DNA from 2 places in the Bovifimicola ammoniilytica genome. Region 2 is predicted to be linked to the other one. Evidence: predicted binding sites of a transcription regulator. Region 2 holds the regulator's gene; the other holds the start of a gene.
The links. Region 2 encodes Rex, which represses fermentation and respiration genes when NADH is low (regulators of the CRP and FNR family bind a similar motif). Its sites were predicted from a motif close to ATTGTTAANNNNTTAACAAT; they were not measured.
Positions count from the first base shown of each region.

Region 1 (8,895 bases), on a different contig from region 2:
TATGTTTCTGTTCTTTACCAGGAATAGCATTGATTGGAAAATCACCAATTTCTAATGATGTACAGTCAGCTGTAAGACCTGTTGCAACTCTTGCAGATACAGTAGGACCTAAATCTCTACCGATTGCTGTTGCACCAACTAACATAATCTCTGGTTTGAATTCATTAATAACAGCTGTAAGAGCCTGTGCGTATGGCTCTGTTCTATATGTTTCAAGTGCTGGATTATCTACAACGATAACTCTGTCAGCGCCATATTCAGCTAACTTATCTGTTAAATTTCCAACATTTGATCCAAGAAGCACTGCTGTAACCTGTGTTTCTAATGGTTTTGCGAGTCTTCCTGCTTCTCCAAGTAATTCTAAAGCAATACTGCTTATTTCATTATCTACCTGCTGAGCGAAGACAAATACGCCTTTATATTCTTCTAAATTAATATTCTGCATTTTTAAATCTCCTCTCTGATTAAATAATGTGTTTTGTTAATAACTTATCCATGATATAAGATACTGATTCTTCTGCAGAGTCAAATGCAACTTTTTCACCAGCACCTTTACGAACTTTATCAGATGCTTTAGCAATCTTTGTTGGTGAACCTTTAAGACCAAGATCTCCATCATTAACATCTTTAAGGTCATTTCTTCCCCATACTGTTATTTCAGCATCAAGTGCATCAAAGATTCCACCTGGTGTCATATAACGAGGATCATTTAATTCAGAAAGTGCTGTAATTAATACAGGCATTTTGGCTTTAAGCATATGATGTCTGTCTTCGTACTGTCTCTTAACGATAACGCTGTCACCATCAATTTCTATACCTTCAGCATAAGAGATTACAGGGATTCCAAGATGTTCAGCAATCTGTGGTCCAACCTGAGCTGTATCACCATCGATAGCCTGACGTCCTGTAATAATAATATCATAGTCAAGATTTCTTAATGCACCTGCAATTGTTGTAGATGTTGCCCAAGTATCAGCACCACCTAAAACTCTATCTGTAACTAAAATTCCTTTGTCAGCGCCCATAGCCATAGCTTCACGAAGTACATCTTCAGCCTTTGGAAGACCCATTGTAACAACTGTAACTTCTGCACCGTACTGATCCTTTAATCTAAGAGCAGCTTCGAGACCTGCCTTATCATCTGGATTCATAATTGTAAGCATTGCTGCTCTATTTAATGTACCATCTGGGTTGAACTGAACTCCACCCTTTGTATCAGGTACCTGTTTTACACAAACGATAACTTTCACTATTAGTACCTCCTAAATTATTTGATGATGTTTGCTGCGATAACCATACGCTGAACTTCTGATGTTCCTTCATAGATTTCTGTAATCTTAGCGTCTCTCATCATTCTTTCAACATCATATTCTCTGATATAACCATATCCACCATGTAACTGAACAGCCTTTGTAGTTACTTCCATTGCAACTTCTGCTGCATATAACTTAGCCTGAGCAGCTTCAAGTGAGTAAACTTTCTGAGTTTCTTTTGCTTTAGCAGCTTTATATACTAATAATTTAGCAGCTTCTACTTTAGTAGCCATATCTGCTAACTGGAACTGTGTATTCTGGAACTGAGCAATTGATCTGCCGAACTGTTTTCTTTCCTGAACATAAGCGATTGTTGTCTCCAAAGCGCCCTCTGCAAGACCAAGAGCCTGTGCAGCGATACCAATACGTCCACCATCAAGTGTATGCATTGCGATACCGAAACCTTTACCTTTCTGTCCAAGTAAGTTTGCAGCTGGAATACGGCAATCTTCAAATATTAATTCGTATGTTGCTGAACCACGGATACCCATCTTCTTTTCTTTTGTACCAAATGTGAATCCTGGTGTTCCTTTTTCTACGATAAATGCAGAGATTTCTTTCTGCATACGGCCACGTTTTTCAACTTTTCCTGTAACAGCGATTACAATGTAAACATCAGCATATTTACCATTTGTAATGAAACATTTAGAACCATTTAATACCCATTCATTTGTTGCTTCATCAAATACGGCTTTTGTCTGCTGACCCTGAGCATCTGTACCGGCACCTGGTTCTGTAAGACCGAAAGCACCAAGCTTCTCACCCTTTGCAAGAGGTACTACATATTTCTGTTTCTGCTCTTCTGTACCATATGTTAAAATTGGGTCAATGCAAAGTGATGTATGAGCAGATACGATAACACCTGTTGTACCACATACTTTTGATAATTCTTCTACGCACATAACGTATGTTGAAACGTCACATCCCTGTCCGCCATATTCCTTTGGAACTGGAATACCAAGGAAACCATATTTAGCCATTTTAGCAACTGTCTCTGCTGGAAACTGTTCGTTTTCATCTGTCTCCTGAGCGAGTGGCTTAACTTCGTTTTCAGCAAATTCTTTGAAAAGATTTTTAGCCATTTCATGTTTCTTGCTTAAAGTAAAATCCATTTGTTTTCTTCCTCCTTAATGAGCATTACTGAGCGTCAACTGGTGTTTTTGTACGATCAGCATTGTATACATAAAATCCCTTACCAGATTTAACACCAAGGTTACCGCCACGTACCATTTTACGAATTAATGGGCATGCACGATATTTGCTGTCACCTGTTTCATTGTAAAGTACATCCATAATTGCAAGGCAGATATCTAAACCTACGAAATCACCTAATTCAAGTGGTCCCATTGGATGGTTAGCACCAAGTTTCATAGCAGCATCAATACCAGCGATATCTGAAACACCTTCCATTTTGATAAATGCAGCTTCATTAATCATAGGAATTAAGATACGGTTTACTACGAAACCTGCAGCTTCATTAACCTGTACAGGTGTTTTACCGATTTCTTTAGCAATCTCGATAATTTTAGTAACTGTCTCTGCTGGTGTGTTAACACCTGCGATAACTTCTACTAATTTCATTCTATCAGCAGGATTGAAGAAATGCATACCTATCATTGGACGAGTAAGACCATTTCCAATTTCTGTAATAGAAAGTGAAGATGTATTAGAAGCAAAAACACATTCAGGCTTACAGATTTTATCTAATTCGCCAAATGTTGTCTTCTTAACTTCCATATTTTCAAAAGCAGCTTCAACAACTAAATCACAATCTGCACAAAGATCTTCTTTAAGACCTGGTGTGATTCTTGATAAAACTGCATCAACCTGTTCCTGACTCATTTTTCCTTTTTCAACAAGTCTTGCATATCCTTTAGCAATCTTGTCTTTTCCGCCTTCAGCCCATTCCTGTTTGATGTCACAAAGTGCTACTGTGTAACCTTCAACAAGAGCGAAAGCTTTTGCGATTCCCTGGCCCATTGTACCAGCACCGATAACGCCAACTTTCATTTTTTTGCCTCCATTAGTTTAATATTATTGATAATTGATATCCATCATCTCTGATGGTAATTATAAATTTATAATAATGTCATTTGACACTATAATTAAATTTAGTACATTAATTATATTATTTATTCTGGAAAGGTACAACCTTTAATTTCTTTTCTTTATCTTTCTCAAGGAAGTTTCCCATTCCTGCTTTCTGGTCTTCTGTTTCGAAACAGTCACCGAATAATTTCTCTTCAATTACGATTGCTTCATCCATATTAACCTGTAAGCCATCATTAATTGCTTTCTTACAGTTACGAACTGCAATTGGTGCATTCTTAGCAATTGTCTCAGCAAGTTTCTTAGCTGCAGGAAGTAACTCTTCTAATGGATATACTGCATTAACAAGACCGATTCTTAATGCATCATCAGCTTTAATATTTCTTGCTGTATAGATCATCTGTTTAGCCATTCCAACACCAACGATTCTTGCAAGTCTCTGTGTTCCACCAAAACCTGGTGTAATTCCAAGACCTACTTCAGGCTGACCAAATACTGCATTCTCAGAACATATTCTGATATCACAGCTCATTGAAATCTCACATCCTCCACCAAGTGCAAAACCATTAACGGCTGCAATAACAGGGATAGAGAATGTTTCAAGTTTTCTGAATACATCATTACCTTTTTTACCGAAAGCTTCACCTTCAGCTTTTGTAAGTGTACTCATCTCTCCGATATCTGCACCTGCAACAAATGATTTCTCACCTGCGCCTGTAAGAATTAATGCTCTTATTGCATTTATATCAACATTGTCAAGTGTCTCATCTAACTCTGTTAATACTTGGCTGTTAAGTGCATTTAAAGCCTTTGGACGATTGATTGTAATAATGCCAACCATTCCTTCTACTTCATAATTAATGAATTCCATAATAAATTTCCTTTCTAAAACAGGCTGTACAGGAATCCGTACAGCCTGCAGTAATTGTTATTGTATCTTAAAAGTATTCAAGTGAATTCGTATGAATTAGTCTCTTTCAACGATTGTTGAGCAACCCATTCCACCACCGATACAAAGTGTTGCAAGACCTTTCTTAGCATCTTTAGCTTCCATCTCATGAAGAAGTGTAACAAGGATACGGCATCCTGAAGCTCCAACTGGATGACCAAGTGCGATTGCACCACCATTTGGATTTAACTGTTTGTCAACATCGATTCCTAAGTCTCTTCCTACTGCGATTGACTGTGCTGCAAATGCTTCGTTTGCTTCGATGATATCAAAGTCTTCAATCTTCATACCTGTCTTAGCTAATACTTTCTTTGTAGAATATACAGGACCGATACCCATAACTTCAGGTCTGCAGCCTGCAAGAGCGCCTGTTACCCATGTAGCCATAGGTTTAACACCTAATTCTTTAGCTTTTTCTTCACTCATAACAACGATTGCTGCAGCACCATCATTGATACCTGATGCATTACCTGCTGTAACAAATCCGTTAGGATTGATTGGACGAAGTTTAGCAAGACCTTCGATTGTAGAACCTGCACGAGGACCTTCATCTACTTTGAATTCAACTATTTCTTTTTTCTTCTTAACTGATACAGGTACGATTTCGTTATCAAATGCACCGTTCTTCTGAGCTGCTTCAGCTTTCTGCTGACTCTTTAATGCGAACTCATCTAATTCTTCTCTTGTAATTCCCCATTCTTCACAGATGTTATCTGCTGTCTTAATCATATGATAATCATTGAATGCATCCCAAAGAGCATCATTAACCATTGTATCTTTCATTACTGCATTACCCATTCTGTAACCGAAACGAGCCTTGTCTAATGCATATGGTGCCATAGACATATTTTCCATACCACCTGCAACTACGATATCAGCTTCTCCAGCCATAATCATATGAGCTGCCTGGTTAACACAGTTAAGACCCGAACCACATACAACGTTCATTGTAACTGCTGGTACTTCAATTGGTAAACCTGCTTTGATTGATGCCTGACGAGCAACGTTCTGACCCTGTCCTGCCTGGATTACACATCCCATGTAAACCTGATCTACCGCTTCTGGAGCAACTCCGGCTCTGTTTAATGCTTCTTTAATAACGATTGCACCTAACTCAGCTGCTGGTGTTGTGCTTAATGAGCCACCCATTGTACCAATTGCTGTACGACATGCGCCTGCTAAAACTACTTTTCTTGACATAAATGTAATACCTCCGATTTAATTTTAATAAGATTGTTAAATTTTTGTCAGGTTCAGACATAAAGACTATGTACCAAACTATCTTTGTTAATTTTATCACAATATATAAAATAATACAATCATAAATTATATTTTTATTTTATTTTTACAAATTAAAAAAATATAAGGAAACTGACCAAGCTATGCTACATAGAATTTAGTGTAAACAAAATTTGGAGGATTTAAAAATGAGTGATTTAGCTGCAACAAACTGTGGTGGAGGCTGTGGATGCGGAGACAACAATAACAACAGCTGTATCTGGTTAATCCTTATCCTATTATGCTGCTGTGGTAATAATGGAAACTGGGGTAACAACGGCTGCGGATGTGAGAACAATAGCTGTATCTGGATTATCATCTTACTTCTCTGCTGTGGTGGCAATGGAAATGGCGGCTGCTTCTTAGGCTGCTAATTTAAGTGATATTTCAAATATCATTATAATCATTTAATGTGATGGCTGACAATATAGCGTATTATTTGTGAAATGGAGTTAATTATGAAGAAAACAGACACAACTATAATAGAAACAGACACATCAATTTTCGAATATGATATGGACTGTATAAAATGTATGATGTCTACTAATACGTTTATATTGTTAGTCTGCATTAAATATGCATCAATTTAATTTTATTATCATATTTTTCATAAACTTTTCATAGTATTTAAAAAAATGAAAAACGCATAATGCAGAAATGAGTATCTGATGAGTTCAAACGATTTATTTTCAAACAAGCCACTTAATATTTTAAAGGCATCTCTGCCATATGTTCCATCTACTATGCAAAAAGTTATTTCCTATTATATAAAAATCGAGGAATTTAATATAATGAGAAATAGTTTTAATACCTCTCACGATAACTTGCTAAGTGCCTGCGATAATGGTTCTGATAATAATCATAAGAATAAACCTATTGAATTAATCAATGCCGTAAAGCCTTATCTTAATACCGAAGAAAAGAATTTAATCGATATGTTTATGAATATGGTAAATGCATTTAATATGTATAACACATATAAATCTTTAAATCTTCCTGCCCTACGTCCCGAGTCTTTTAATTTTAATAATCCGGATGGTCCAGTTTATAATTCGGGTAATAAATCTGACGCTTCTAACATAGAAAATGGCAGTTTTATTAATGGTACAGATTATGATAATGACAATCCTAATAACAAACAGAGTAATTCATCACCTGACAATATTCCTGCTAATATTGATATTGATGCTTTGAAGAATATGCTTTCACCAAGCCAGCGTGCAATGTTTGACACTTATTCTTCCTTGCTTAATAAAAACAAATAAAATCTTAATATGGAGAGTAATTTTATGGATAACTATAATAACATATCAGGAATTTCACCTGAAAAACTCAATCTTTTATCAGAAATTATAAGGCAGTCAGAAAATGTATCTTCCGAAAATCTCATACCATTTTTTCTGAATGCTGCCGCAACTGCCAATGCTAAAGGAATTAATTTCTCAGATGCCGAAACTGATGTTATAATAAATGCCTTAAAAACAAATATGACTAAAGAGCAGATATCTAAATTAGATACCGTTAGAAAATTAGCAAAAATTATATCATCGAATCGTGCAGGCTGATTTCCTGCACAATTTGATTCTTACGTACTATGAAAATTCGTTGAAATTGTTCTGGTAAGCAAAAACGCTCCGCAAGGATTGCACTGCGTCGGAGCAGAAAATGTTTCTATCGTAATCCGCCGCAGGCGAAGAATGTCGCAGGCGACATTCTTTATTCTAAATTAATTGTTCAAAATCAATTAATACTGAAACAGTCAGTGAAAATACTCAGACATCATACATACACCACTTGCCCCGGCATTTATCACTTCTTTCATATTATCTTTATTAATCCCGCCAACTCCGTACACTGGTATATCTGTCGATTTACAAATATTTTCAATAAAATCAAGTCCTCGCGGTACTTTACCTTTCTTACATTCAGTATTAAATATATGTCCTGCAATATAATAATCAGGTTTAAATCTGCATGTTTTCTCTATATCATTTATGGAGTGAATGGATATTCCAAATATTTCTATCTCTTTTTGTATATAATTAATAATATTATTAATCTCTGTATTGCTAACCCCGGTATAAATATTATTAATATTTTTATCAGCAATATCGTTTCTGATACTATTAAAACTGCTATTTCGATTACCAAAATCAGATGTTTCCAGCTTATCTAATGTATAAACCGGCATATGTACATTTCTGCATCCTGTATTATTAATTATTTCAAATAATTCAAAGGTATTTTGTACATTTCCAAGGTTCATAATTATTTTCGTCTGCGTATCAGGAAATATATTATGTATATGAAGTTGAATATCATTTACAAATTTTATATATTCTTGTATCGATAAATCTTTTTCTCTTATAATAATGTATCTCACATTATCTTCTAATGCGGTATCGATAGCTTCATCAAATGAACGATTCCTACAAAGTTTTCTGTTTGTGATAGCAATTATATTATTCATAGTATCAGACATAAATATATTCACTCATTACAGGTGTAAGTCCCTGTTTTTTTATTGCATTATATACCTCACTTACTGAACGTGAGTCAGAGATTTCAAACTGTTCATCACCTTTTTTCTCTTCTCCATGTCCGCCTACGCCTACTCCCACCCCTGCTGAAATCTTTGTTGCGGCAATATTTATTATATTATTTCTGAATCTTTCACACTCTCTTGTTGATATTGTTATGCTTGCAAATGGCATAAACAATCTGTAGGCACAGATTATCTGTAAAAGCTGTGGCTCATGGACATCTTTAGGATTAATCTTATCATTATTAATTATAGGCCTGAGTCTCGGACACGAAAATGCTATCTCTGCATGAGGGTACTTCTTTTGGATAAGATATGCATGTATTCCTGTTGCAAATGCATCTTTTCTAAAATCATCAAGTCCTAATAACGCTGCAAAACCAACTCCTCTCATTCCACCCATTAATGCTCTTTCCTGTGCATTAACTCTATAAGGAAAAATTCGTTTATGTCCTGCAAGATGTAATGTCTCATACTTATCAGAATTATATGTCTCCTGAAATACAGTGACATAATCAGCACCACATTTATGTAAATAAGCATATTCATCAGAATTCATCGGATATACTTCTAAGCCAACTAATTTAAAATATTTTCTTGCTATTTTACAGGCTTCTCCGATATATTTCACATTAGACATTTTCTTACTCTCACCGGTAAGTAAAAGTATTTCTTCTAATCCTGTATCTGCAATTGCTTTCATTTCCTTTTCTATTTCTTCGTAAGTAAGTTTCGCCCTATGTATCTTATTATGACAGTTAAAA
Region 1 covers NZ_JAOQJN010000011.1:10,310-19,204, forward strand. Annotated here, with positions in the region: gene OCV48_RS12460 (electron transfer flavoprotein subunit alpha/FixB family protein) at 1-436, opposite strand, end outside; gene OCV48_RS12465 (electron transfer flavoprotein subunit beta/FixA family protein) at 465-1,250, opposite strand; gene OCV48_RS12470 (acyl-CoA dehydrogenase) at 1,268-2,425, opposite strand; gene OCV48_RS12475 (3-hydroxyacyl-CoA dehydrogenase family protein) at 2,451-3,323, opposite strand; gene OCV48_RS12480 (enoyl-CoA hydratase-related protein) at 3,442-4,233, opposite strand; gene OCV48_RS12485 (acetyl-CoA C-acetyltransferase) at 4,330-5,511, opposite strand; gene OCV48_RS12490 (hypothetical protein) at 5,739-5,963, shown strand; gene OCV48_RS12495 (hypothetical protein) at 6,048-6,179, shown strand; gene OCV48_RS12500 (hypothetical protein) at 6,258-6,854, shown strand; gene OCV48_RS12505 (hypothetical protein) at 6,879-7,154, shown strand; gene OCV48_RS12510 (thiamine phosphate synthase) at 7,349-8,071, opposite strand; gene thiH (2-iminoacetate synthase ThiH) at 8,064-8,895, opposite strand, start outside.
Region 1: a site for Rex is predicted at 5,595-5,614, ahead of OCV48_RS12485 (acetyl-CoA C-acetyltransferase). Genes of this name have one in related genera too.

Region 2 (8,895 bases):
ATACTTCTACTATACCTGCTCCACATCTATATGCCGCTATCGCTGAAAGTATCGCTGCTCCACACATATTCTTTGAACCAGCAATAACCTTTATACGTCCATATGTTCCTTTATTAGATACAGGGTTTCTCTCAGGAATAATTTTTAAATCTTTCTTCGTAAATGCATTAAATACTTCTTCTTTATAATTTTTTCTTAAATTTTCATATGCAAGCTCATTAAAACCAACCTGTCTTACCACTACTTCTCCCGTATAATTCTTACCATCACACAAGACTAACCCTGCTTTTAATCTTCCAAACGTAACTGTCTTATAAGCCTTTATAGCAACTCCCATAACTCTTCCGTTGTCTGAATTGAGTCCACTTGGACAGTCAATAGCGATAACCTTTGTCTTGCTTTCATTAATTTCATTAATAATATCTGCAAATAGGCCGTTTACATCTCTTGATAATCCTATTCCAAATATAGCATCAACAACCAATTCGCCATCTGCAATTACTTCTTTAAATTGCTCTTTATCTTTTATTTTAATAATATCCATTCCTATATTCTGTAAAATGTCATATTGTATATTGAATTCTTCACTTGCTTTTTCCATATTTCCAATGATACAAACGCAGATATCCGATTTATTAATCTTCGTTTCATCATCACATAGTATTCTTGCAAGTGCCAGTCCGTCCGCTCCATTATTGCCAACACCACATATAATCTTAACTTTATTATATTTATTCTGCCTGCATATTTCTGTCACACATTCACCGACCGCTAAAGCTGCTCTTTCCATAAGAACTAACGATGGTATCTTAAGCTCATTAATGCAATAATTATCAACGATTTTACTTGCTTTTCCGGTTAATATTTCCATTCTCTGCTCCTCCATTTCTACTTTCAGCAACTGCCATTGTCATAACCAGATTATCTGTATCAGAGATACTTACAAATATCTCATTAATTCCTAAGCTTTCACTAATTTTCTTCGCTCCACCATACAGATTTACATATGGCTTTCCTAATTCATCTCTAAGGACTTCTATATCTTTTCCGCTAAAGCCTCTGAAACCTGTTCCAAATGACTTAGAAACAGCTTCCTTTACCGAGAAATTTGCTGCAAAAAAAGAAGCTCTCCCCTTTGCTTCCTCAATTTCCCTCTCTGTATAAAATTTATCCTTGAAATGCTCTTTAAGAGTCATAAATCTCTTGATTTCAACAATATCATTTCCTATTCCTATTATCATTTTTCCTCCTTGAACTTGTTCTTATCATAATTATGTTCTCTGTCAAATATTTCCATAACCTCATGTCCTAACATATCATGCATATATCCGTAAATGTTGTTATTTTCATCAGTTTTATCCTGCTTAATTACTACATTTCTCTTAAGTTGTATTCTCGTCTTTTCAATCCATTCACCCAGAGCTTCTATCTGCATTTCATTATTACTAAGGCGATTATAACATTTCTCAATACTTTCCATAAGTAATTCTTCATTTACCTTCATAAGTCTGTACGGCAATTGGTATTTCTCGTTCTCTAGCTCAGTATTCTTATTATTAATATCTTCAATTAATTTCCTGCTTGCATCAAGTTTCTTCTGTCTTAGTTTCTCGTTTTCATTATCTGTTTCTTCCATATTGTCTACGATTTCTTTCATAAGCTTCTTCTTGAGCCCAACAAGATTCTTAATCTCCCTTGATACGCCACCTTCTCTTTTCACGAGATTCATAACTTCTTTCTCAAGCTTCTTTATCCTTGGTGTCTTTAAATTATCTGGAAATAACTGATGCCATCTGTTATCTAATGGCAAAATTGGAATCTTCTTTAAGTCTATTAAATTTTCAAAATCTTCATATGAACCTTCTGTTTCTTTTTTAGCCATTGTTACCTCCCATATGCGAATAAGAATTATTACATATCATTTTCAGTTCTTGTAAGATTATATGATAACTGCATAAGGCTTTCTGATAAATGTACATTTTCAACAACAATATTCTTAGGCAGATTAAGGTCTGTATGAGCAAAATTCCATATTGCCCTGACACCACATTCCGCAAGCTTTTCTGCTACTTTTACTGCCTCTGCCTTAGGTATGGCAAGTGTTGCGATGTCAATTTTATTATCCTTGGCAAATTCTTCTAAATTTTTCATAGACTGAACTGCTATGCCTCTGACTTTCTTGCCTATTAGTTTAGGATTCTTATCAAACAACCCTATAAGAACAAATCCTCTTTTCTCAAAATTAGCATAATTAGCAAGTGCTCTTCCAAGGTTACCTGTACCGATAATAATCATATTATGCTGCTTGTCTACTCCAAGTATTTTACCTATTTCAACATACAAATATTTGACATTATATCCATATCCCTGTTGTCCAAATCCTCCGAAATTATTCAGGTCCTGTCTTATCTGCGAAGCTGTTACGTTCATCTTCTTGCTAAGTTCGCCTGATGAAATTCTTTCAACACCCGACTCCATTATTTCTCCTAAATATCTGTAATATCTTGGCAGTCTTCCGATAACTGCCTTAGAGATACTATTCTTAACCATAATTCACCATCCAATTCCGTTCTGATTTTAATTCAATGATTTAATACATTAAATTTATTAAATTTTAAAAAATTATAACACATCTTTGATAAAAATTAAACAAAGCAACTAAACTTTTTTCTCTTATTTAATATCTTTTTTTAATATCTTCATAGACAACTTTATAAAAATCGTTTATATTTAGTAGTAAACGTTAAAAATTCTATTTCAAAATATTACTTTAATATTAATATAAGACTTATTAAAAAATTTATTTTGGATTAATTTAGATTGGTGAGGTAATTATGATTTTATCATGTAGTAACATAAGTAAAAGTTTTGACAGTAAGGTTATATTAGATAACTGCTCATTTCATGCAGAAGATAGAGAGAAAGTTGCAATAGTCGGAATTAATGGTGCGGGTAAATCGACATTATTTAAGATAATTACAGGAGAATTAAAGCCTGATGACGGAATTATAACCGTAGCTAAAAATAAAACTCTTGCATATTTATCGCAGCACCCTGATATAGCAGGCGGGCATACTATCTACGAAGAAATGTTAGATGTCAAAAAAGAGATTATAGAAATGGAAAGTACAATCCGTTCATTAGAAGCTGAAATGAAAACTGCCGAGGGTAAAGAATTAGAAAAACTTCTTGAAAACTATTCTAAATTAACACATACTTTCGAATTAAATGACGGATATGCTTATAAGAGCGAAATTACAGGTGTCTTAAAGGGCTTAGGCTTTGCAGAGGAAGATTTTGACAGAAAGATATCAACTCTGTCAGGCGGACAGAAAACACGAGTATTCTTAAGTAAGATTCTGTTATCTAAGCCTGATATCATATTATTAGATGAGCCTACTAACCACTTAGACCTTAACTCAATTGCATGGTTAGAAGGTTTCTTAAGCAATTACAAAGGTGCTGTTATCATAATCTCCCATGACCGTTATTTCCTTGATAAAATCGTAACTAAAGTTGTAGAGATAGAGAATACAAAATGTACTACATATAATGGTAATTACAGCGATTATGCCACTAAGAAAGCCTCTTTAAGAGAAGCTGAACTTAAAAAATATCTTAATCAGCAGCAGGAAATCAAGCATCAGAAAGAGGTTATCGAGAAGCTCAAATCTTTTAATCGTGAGAAATCAATTAAAAGAGCTGAAAGTCGTGAAAAACAGCTAAATAAAATCGAAGTTGTAGAAAAGCCAAAATATATTGATGATGAAATGCATCTTAAATTAACTCCAAGGATTACAAGTGGTAAAGATGTATTATCGGTAGAAAATCTTTCTAAATCTTTTGGTGATAACCATCTTTTCTCAGATATTAACTTTGAAATCAAACGTGGCGAAAAAGTCAGTATAATCGGTAATAACGGTACAGGCAAGACTACCATCTTGAAAATCATAAATGGAATAATCGATGCCGACAGCGGTTCAACTAAATTAGGCAGCAAGGTTGAAATCGGATACTACGACCAGGAGCATCATGTTTTAACTATGGAAAATACTTTGTTTGAAGAAATCTCAGATGCATATCCTGATATGACTAATACAGAAATTCGTAATGTGCTGGCAGCATTTTTATTCACTGGTGATGATGTATTTAAGCAGATTAAAGACTTAAGCGGTGGTGAACGTGGACGTGTTTCGCTTGCAAAACTTATGTTATCAAATGCTAACTTCCTTATTCTTGATGAGCCTACGAACCATTTAGATATTACATCTAAGGAAATCCTTGAAAATGCGATTAACAGTTATGATGGGACTATTCTCTATGTATCCCACGACCGATATTTCATAAATAAAACCGCTAGCAGAATTATAGAGCTGACTAATAATAAGATTGTAAATTATATAGGCAATTATGATTATTATCTCGAGAAAAAAGCTGAGTTAACAGCTATATATGCCGCACCTGAAGCCGCTGAAACCAAAGACACTTCTGCTGTTTCTTCTTCTAAAGCTGACTGGCAGACTATGAAAGATGAACAGGCCAGGCTTCGTAAAAAACAAAATGAATTAAAGAAAACCGAAGGACGTATAAACGAACTTGAAGAAAAAAACAATGCTCTTTCAGAAGAGATGAATAATCCTGATATTGCTTCTGATGTCGGTAAATTAATGGAGATTACTAAAGAAATCGAAGCCGTTAATAGTGAACTTGAGAAGCTATACGAATTATGGGAAACACTTGTATAATATATAAATACTCAGACTTTACTCATACAAAATAGAATTAAATTATCTGTGTTAAGTAAATTTGCATATATAAATATCGAACTTTTGTAAGAATTGCTAATTTGTAGATATCTTTTTTTGGCTCTTACGATTATTTATGTTCATTCAATGCCATACATTTAAGCCGATGTGTCCGGCTATGTCACACACTTGATTTATGACGTATCGTGTGAGAGTTAATGCTGCCTGATGCAAAAGGTCGGTGCAGTAAATCACCGTTCAAGCGGAGCGCGTTTGATTAACTGCACCGTAATAACCTCTGCAGAAGGCAGCATTTACTCTCACTAGATAAAGGAAATATGAAAGCGTGTGTCATAGCCGGACATCTCGGCTTAAATGTATGTCTGTTGAATGTACACAAAATTTGAGCCAAAAAATGATATCTTACAAATTTACGCAATTACTTACAAGGAGTTTCGATATTTATATATCAAATTTACTTTAACAGATAAATATAAACTACATTTGTATGAGCAAGGTCTGAGCATTATATATTCTACAATAATTTATGGGCTTCGATATTCTTTATCGTATTCTTCATATGAAGAATTGCCAATTCTTCTGCTCTGTCCTTATCTTTAGCTTTTATAGCTTCAACGATATCTTTATGTTCTTTAATCGAATCACATACTCTTTCATTAGAAGATAATGTTTTCTTTCTTATTATTTCTAAATAGTGATGAAAGTCTGATAATGTCTTATATAACATTTTACTATCAGCCATCTCATATAATAATTCGTGAAATTCATTATCAAGTTCTAATACTTTATCAAATTTTTTCTTTACATAGTGAAATTCTGACAAGTCTGAAATCTCTTCGAGTTTCGAAATGTTCTCATCTGTAGCATTTTTAGTAGCCCATCTTGCACATAAGCCCTCTAATCTGGCTCTCATCTCATATATATCCTTTAAGTCTTTTTTACTGATTCCGATAACATATGCGCCTTTATTAGGTATGATGCTTACAAGTCCCTCGAATTCTAACTGTCTTAGTGCTTCGCGAACCGGAGTCCTGCTAACTCCCAGTTCTGCACCAATTGTCATTTCTCTTAACTCATCATTTTCCTTATATTTCCCCGATAAAATATCTTCTCTCAGACGGTTAAATACCCTGCCTTGAAGTGAATATTTATCACTTACTTTAATCTGACCATCTTTATCCATTAACTATTTCACCCCTTATTTATTGTAATGCCAAGTTCTTCGCAGGTTTTATTAATAATTTCAACTAATTCATTATCAGCTATTACAGTAACTCTTCCGTCATCATACTGGTCATCAACCCATTTTTTAACTCTCTTAACTAATTCAGAACTCTTATCTACTTTCTTATCCTCTGATAATCTGTAGTATGTATTAATCCAATGTGCAATACCTGCAAGTCCTGATGTGTTAGATACAGCAACTAATACAGGACGTTTTAAGAATTTATCAGTATCAAATATATTATATATTTCTTCATTCTTAAGAAGTCCGTCTGCATGAATTCCTGCTCTTGTTACATTGAAATTCTTACCTACAAATGGTGTTCTGGATGGAATTTTATATCCTATTTCCTTTTCAAAATAATTTGCTAAATCTGTTATAACAGTGGTATCCATACCATCTAAAGTTCCCTTTAACTGTGCATATTCGAATACCATTGCTTCTAGAGGTGTATTACCTGTTCTCTCACCGATTCCAAATAATGAACAGTTAACACCACTTGCACCATATATCCAGGCTGTAGTTGAGTTAGTAACTGACTTATAGAAATCATTATGACCATGCCACTCTAACTGTGATGATGGAACACCTGCATTAGTAATAAGTCCATAGATTATTCCCTGAACCGAACGAGGGATAACTGCACCTGAGAAGTTGACTCCATATCCCATAGTATCACATGCTCTTATCTTAACAGGAATATTGTATTCCTCCTGAAGCTTCATAAGTTCAAGACAGAATGGAATTACAAAACCATATATATCAGAACGTGTAATATCTTCTAAATGACATCTTGGGCTGATACCTGTCTCTAAACATTCTCTTACCACGCTTAAATAATGATTCATGCACTCACGTCTTGTCATCTTCATTTTATAGAAAATGTGGTAATCTGAACAGCTTACTAAGATACCTGTCTCTTTCATGCCTATATCTTTAACAAGCTCAAAATCTTTCTTACTTGCACGAATCCAGCTTGTTACCTCCGGAAATTTATACCCTCTTTCCATACATTTATATACGGCATCTCTGTCTTTCTTACTGTAAAGGAAGAATTCGCTTTGTCTTATTATACCTTTTGGACCACCTAATTTATGTAAATAATCATATATTGTTACAATCTGGTCTGTTGTATATGGTGCTCTTGACTGCTGACCGTCTCTGAATGTTGTATCTGTAATCCATATATCCTCTGGCATATTATGTGGAACGATACGCTCGTTAAATGCTATCTTTGGTACCTGGTCATATGGGAACAGATTATGATAAACATTAGGTTTATCTACATCTACCAAATGGTAAATATGCTCCTCTAGCTCTAATAGGTTTGTCTTTTCATTCATAATTACTGGTCTGTTATCCATTTCTTCCTCCGTCCTGATAATACCTGATATTTTTTTATTTTGTATTATCGTACTTCTGTATCATTGTATACAATAATACATTTTATGTCAACATAAATTTTTCCATAACTATTATCCAAATTATTTTATTCTTTTTAGTAAATACATCTGTATTTTTTGACTCTTCGCAACATTAATCTATGGTTTTCCACACTTTCCACATAGTTATACACATTTTATCAGATTTCTTGTTGTTTTTTTTATTATTGTCTGACATCTTTTCTCCTACTTATTTTAATTCTGCTTGTTTTTTTGGGCTATTTACCTTATAATTATCATATTAAATGAGCGTTTGTGAAATATTCCATTTCACATTATCTATCATATAAAATATGCTCTAATTCGGAGGTAATTTATGGAAAATAAAAAGATAGTCGTTGCACTTGGACGTAACGCATTCGGTGATACATTTCCTAAGCAGCAGGAAAATGTTAAAAAGGCTGCTAAAGCTATTGCTGATTTAGTAGAAGAAAAATATGAAGTTGTAATAACTCACAGTAACGGACCACAGGTCGGAATGATTCAGACAGCTATGACAGAGTTCAGCCGTTTAGATTCTAAATATACTGTTGCTCCTATGTCTGTATGTGGTGCTATGAGCCAGGGATACATAGGCTTTGATTTACAGAATGCAATCCGAACAGAATTACTTAATCGTGGTATTTACAAACCTGTTTCTACTATTATTACACAGGTAAGAGTTGATCCTTTTGATAAAGCTTTCCACAATCCAACTAAGGTTATCGGTCGTTATATGACTAAAGAGGAAGCTGATTTAGAAGAACATAAAGGTAACTATGTAACATACGAAGAAAGTTCTGAGGGTAAAGGTTATCGTAGAATTATCGCTTCTCCACAGCCTATCGATATATATGAAATTGATGCTATTAAGGCATTAGTTGATGCTAACCAGTTAGTAATTGCTGCAGGTGGCGGTGGTATTCCTGTTCTTGACCAGACACAGGGATTAAAGGGTGCAAGTGCAGTTATAGAGAAAGATTATACTGCTGCTAAATTAGCTGATATGATTGATGCATCAGAACTTCTTATACTTACATCAAATGATTATGTAACAATAACAGATGAGAATGGTACTTCTACTGAACTTAAGGAATTAAGTATTGAAGAAGCTAACTCATTAATTGAAGATAATAAGCTTGATGCCATTACAACACTTCCTAAGATTCAGGCTGCTCTTAACTTCGTAGTAGCTAAGAAAGGTCGTAAGGCAGTTATTACTAACCTTGAGAAAGCTAAGGCTGGTATCCGCGGTAAAGTCGGAACTATAATAAGCTAACAGAAGGATCAATCGTGTGAGGTATTTGATTTTGCACCTGAACAAATAAAGACAACGTTACTGAAATACATAGACAATTTAATGCTTTTTACCTGACAGGTATTATCCATAGATATTTAGCATTAGAACTATATGACCAGAATTATAAATTTAAAATATATATATAAAAATGCAGAGACTATATAATCTTAAATTAATATATGC
Region 2 covers NZ_JAOQJN010000002.1:349,101-357,995, reverse strand. Annotated here, with positions in the region: gene OCV48_RS03475 (NAD(P)H-hydrate dehydratase) at 1-871, opposite strand, end outside; gene acpS (holo-ACP synthase) at 843-1,241, opposite strand; gene OCV48_RS03465 (hypothetical protein) at 1,238-1,882, opposite strand; gene OCV48_RS03460 (redox-sensing transcriptional repressor Rex) at 1,912-2,550, opposite strand; gene abc-f (ribosomal protection-like ABC-F family protein) at 2,835-4,745, shown strand; gene OCV48_RS03450 (GntR family transcriptional regulator) at 5,281-5,949, opposite strand; gene OCV48_RS03445 (2-isopropylmalate synthase) at 5,958-7,355, opposite strand; gene arcC (carbamate kinase) at 7,750-8,691, shown strand.